DNA from 2 places in the Lysinibacillus sp. 1 U-2021 genome. Region 1 is predicted to be linked to the other one. Evidence: riboswitches for the same ligand, from Rfam matches in the RefSeq annotation. Region 1 holds a riboswitch; the other holds the start of a gene.
What was found. A riboswitch is a leader RNA that binds a small molecule or an ion and turns the genes downstream of it on or off. The one in region 1 is predicted to bind S-adenosylmethionine.
Positions count from the first base shown of each region.

Region 2: it holds a riboswitch for S-adenosylmethionine, as region 1 does, so the genes downstream of both, QH639_RS00400 (methionine ABC transporter ATP-binding protein) here and QH639_RS25990 (O-acetylhomoserine aminocarboxypropyltransferase/cysteine synthase family protein) in region 1, are expected to answer to the same signal.

Region 1 is NZ_CP123966.1:4,929,903-4,932,107, reverse strand. Features, by position in the region: gene QH639_RS25995 (glycerol-3-phosphate acyltransferase) at 14-646, opposite strand; SAM riboswitch class I at 802-915, shown strand; gene QH639_RS25990 (O-acetylhomoserine aminocarboxypropyltransferase/cysteine synthase family protein) at 1,032-2,205, shown strand, end outside.
Region 2 is NZ_CP123966.1:83,873-86,077, reverse strand. Features, by position in the region: gene QH639_RS00405 (methionine ABC transporter permease) at 1-473, opposite strand, end outside; gene QH639_RS00400 (methionine ABC transporter ATP-binding protein) at 463-1,491, opposite strand; SAM riboswitch class I at 1,574-1,677, opposite strand; gene QH639_RS00395 (thioredoxin family protein) at 1,734-2,045, opposite strand; gene QH639_RS00390 (toprim domain-containing protein) at 2,060-2,205, opposite strand, start outside.

The sequences.
Region 1 (2,205 bases):
TATCCATAAAATATTATTTCTTTTTCTTAAAGGCAGAAGTTACTTTAGGCTCTGTGCCATTGACTAATCGTTTAATATTTTCAAGATGCAGGATGATGGCTATGCCAAAAAGAAAAAGAGCTATAATGGTTGGACCAATGCCAGGAATCCATAAATAAGTTGCTGTACAAAACACGAGATAAAATTCTAGCACACCAACAATTAAATAATTTGTTGCAAAGGATAAAATAACAAATAAAATAAGTGCAAATAAACCAATCTTCCAATCAACGGCAAGTAAAATACCAATGATGGAGGCCGTTCCTTTCCCGCCGTTGAAGCCCATGTAGAATGGGAAATTATGACCTAAAATAACCCCAGCAGCCATAATATAAGTAAGCAGCCAAATCTGTTCTTCTGTTAAATGAATGGCGTCCGCTAGATAAAAATGTGCACCTATAATAGCCACAACGCCTTTCCCTATATCGATGAGGGCTACTAAAACGCCATATTTCCAGCCGAGGGAAAGAGTAGCATTAGAGGCACCAGCATTACCGTGGCCAGCCTTTTTTAAATCAACCCCCGATAAAAATTGGGCTACTTTAGAGCCGTGAATACAGCCTATTAAATAGCCAATCATAAGAAAAATGATCACGGCTTTTACCATAAAAATACTCCTCTCAAAATTTTTTCTAAAATAGTGTATGCGTTCATATTACGTATAAGAGCAGACAGAAGTTTCGGAAAAAATAAAATTTACATGTTGACAGAAAAAAACTCTATGTTTATACTGTGTAACAACGATGGAAATTGAATCTCATACTCTTATCAAGAGCGGCGGAGGGATAGGCCCTATGATGCCCGGCAACCAGTAAGCAATGAGCTTACTAAGGTGCTAATTCCTACAGATTCTTACTTGGATCTGGCAGATAAGGGGAGGAAAACTTGCAACCGCAACCCTCTTCTTAGCTGAAGAGGGTTTTTGTTTTCTACAGAAAAATCCTCCTCATCTCCGGTACCATCGTAAAAAAATAACCATTTGGAGGTACACAATGACAAATTTTAAACCAGAAACATTGCTGTTGCATGGTGGTCAAGAGCCAGACCCAGTGACGGGTTCTCGCACAGTTCCAGTCTATCGCTCAACTGCTTTTGTATTTAAAGACACTGCTCATGCGCAACGTCTTTTTGCCTTAGAGGAAGCAGGGAACATTTACACACGAATTACCAATCCAACAGTTGATGTGTTTGAAAAACGTGTGGCTTTATTGGAAGGTGGAACAGCAGCAGTAGCACTTTCATCTGGTGCAGCAGCTATCGCATTTTCCATTTTAAATCTAGCTGGAGCTGGTGATGAGATAGTAGCAGCTAGTTCTTTATATGGTGGTACGTATAATTTATTTGCTAACACATTACCAAACTATGGTATTAAAACGATTTTTGTAGATGAAACAAACCCAGAGAATTTTAATGCGGCGATTACTGATAAAACAAAAGCTGTCTTTGCAGAGGTTTATGGTAATCCAAGCTTAAAGGTTTTAGATATTGAAGCAGTAGCTAAAATTGCACATGATAATGGTCTACCATTAATTATTGACAGCACGTTCGCTTCTCCTTACGGTTCTACACCTATTGAATACGGTGCAGATGTTGTGGTTCATTCAGCAACTAAATGGATAGGAGGTCATGGCACAACTTTAGGGGGCGTTGTTGTAGACGCTGGTAAGTTTGATTGGACTAGCGGTCGATTCCCTGGTTTTACTGAACCAGATGCCTCTTACCATGGTCTACGTTATGGAATTGATACAGCTTCTGCTGCCTTTGCTACAAAGCTACGTGTACAATTATTACGTGATTTTGGTCCAACATTAAGTGCTGATGCTGCCTTTAATTTATTGCAAGGGTTAGAAACGCTTCATCTGCGTATCCCTAAACACAATGAAAATGCATTGGCAGTGGCTGAGTATTTACAAAACCACCCATCTGTGGAGTATGTAAATTATAATGGCCTAGAAGATTTTCCGACACATGGGTTAGCAAAAAAATATTTAAGAAATGGCTTCGGTTCAGTGCTTACATTTGGCATAAAGGGTGGACGAGAAGCTGGGCGAAAGCTTATTGATAGCGTGAAATTATTCTCACATGTAGCAAATGTAGGTGATGCAAAGTCATTAATTATTCATCCAGCTTCCACTACTCATCAGCAACTATCAGCAGACGAATTAG
Region 2 (2,205 bases), 150 kb from region 1:
GTTACGGTGATACCAGAAATCAAAGCTGGTAATGATTCAGGAACCAATACTTTCCAAATAATTGTAGAAGTTTTCGCTCCCATTGAACGAGCCGCTTCAATGACACCTTTATCAATTTCACGTAACGCAATTAATACCATACGAGCATAAAACGGTGCTGCACCGATAATTAAAGCAGGTAACGCCGCATTGGCACCACGAATTGTACCTAGTAACAACTTCGTAAATGGAATTAATAAAATAATTAATACGATAAATGGAATGGAACGGAAAATATTAACGAGTGATCCCGTTAAAAAGTTAACGATTTTATTTGCCCATAACTGATTGGGACTAGTTAAAAATAGAACAATACCAATGACTAACCCAAGAATAAATGTCACAACCGTTGATATAGCTGTCATGTATAAAGTTTCATACGTAGCTTGCCACATATTTTCCCAGTCTACATTCGGAAAGAGATTAGTTAGCATTTTCAATCACCTCCGTCTGTACTTCCACTGTATTTAAATAACGAAGGGCTTCAGTGACGTTTTTCTGAGAGCCATCAATTTGCACAATCAATGTACCATATGCACCATTTTTTGTTTGTGAAATATTTCCGTGAACAATACTTACTTCTACATCAAATTGTTTCACAAGATGTGAGATGACTGGCTGTTCTGTTTTTTCACCAACAAAAATAAGTTTGACAAGTTGTCCAGTTGGATAGTTTGTTTTAATTTGTGCTACCGTATCCTGTGTTTCCTTAGTGTCTGTAATTTGAGATACAAACTTCTTAGTAATAGCCGCCTGTGGGGCTTGGAAGACTTGCAATACCTCACCACGTTCCACAATTTCGCCTGCCTCCATCACTGCTACACGATGACAAATTTTGCGAATGACATGCATTTCGTGGGTAATCAGGACGATAGTTAAGCCTAAGCGTTCATTTATATCAACGAGTAAATCAAGAATAGCATCCGTTGTTTCAGGATCGAGTGCCGATGTCGCCTCATCACATAGTAAAACCTCTGGATTATTCGCTAATGCACGTGCAATTCCTACACGCTGCTTTTGTCCACCAGAAAGCTGGGATGGATATGCCTTATCGCGCCCTTCTAAGCCTACAAGGGCAATTAATTCCTTCACACGTGCTTCACGTTGAGCCTTTGGGAAGCCTGCGATTTCTAAAGGGAATGCAATATTTTCGGCAACTGTTCTAGACCAAAGTAAATTGAAATGCTGGAAAATCATACTTACCTTTTGTCTAGCCGCTCTAAGCTTTTGCCCTTTTATCGATGAAAATTCTTGATTGTTCACCGTTACTGTTCCTGCTGTCGGTTTCTCTAAACCGTTTAATAAACGAATCATGGTACTTTTACCAGCACCACTATAGCCAATAATGCCAAAAATTTCACCTTTATTAATAGTAAGGTTGACGTCTTTGACTGCCGTTAATTCGCCATTTGCTGTTTTGTATTTCTTTGTAATATTTTGAAGCTGGATCATAGCGAATACTCCTTTTCTCATATAGAAAACCCCTTCACTCACAGACAAGTAGAAGGGGTCACGTATAATACGTTAAACCGTTCTCTCATCTTTCAAAGAAAAATCTTTGGGTGATTTGGCACCTTTTCACATTGTGATGGTTGCCGGGCTTCATAGGGCACTTCCCTCCGCCACTCTTCATAAGAGTTCGATATATTTAATGTTTTAGTAATATATTTGATACTTTACCACGCTAGTAAAGTTCAGTCAATTGATTTTTTTAACAATTCATATAAAAATGGTACGGATTGAAAAGCATAAATCTTTTCTGTCACTTTTCCGCCATCACTGATGAGTAGACATGGAACACTTTCAATTTGATGCTCATAAGCAATGTGTTCCAAAAAGTTGATATTTGCTTTACCAATTTGTAGCTGTGGCAGTAATTGTTCAATAATGGACATCATTTTAGATGCCACTGCACATGTTCCACACATCGGTGTATATAAATAAAATGCAGTTTTGTCTCCTGACTGTTTAGCCGCTTCCCACTGCTCTGTTGACCATTCTTCCATTTACTCACGCAACCTTACAAAATATATTCATTATGGATTGAAAAATGTGCTCGCAGTAAAATCATCGCTAGCACTTTTCTTGGTGTCGTTTCTACTTCCTTATATGTTGGCATTGTGCGCAGATGCTCAGCTTCTGGATAATGTCTGTCCATTAATGCAC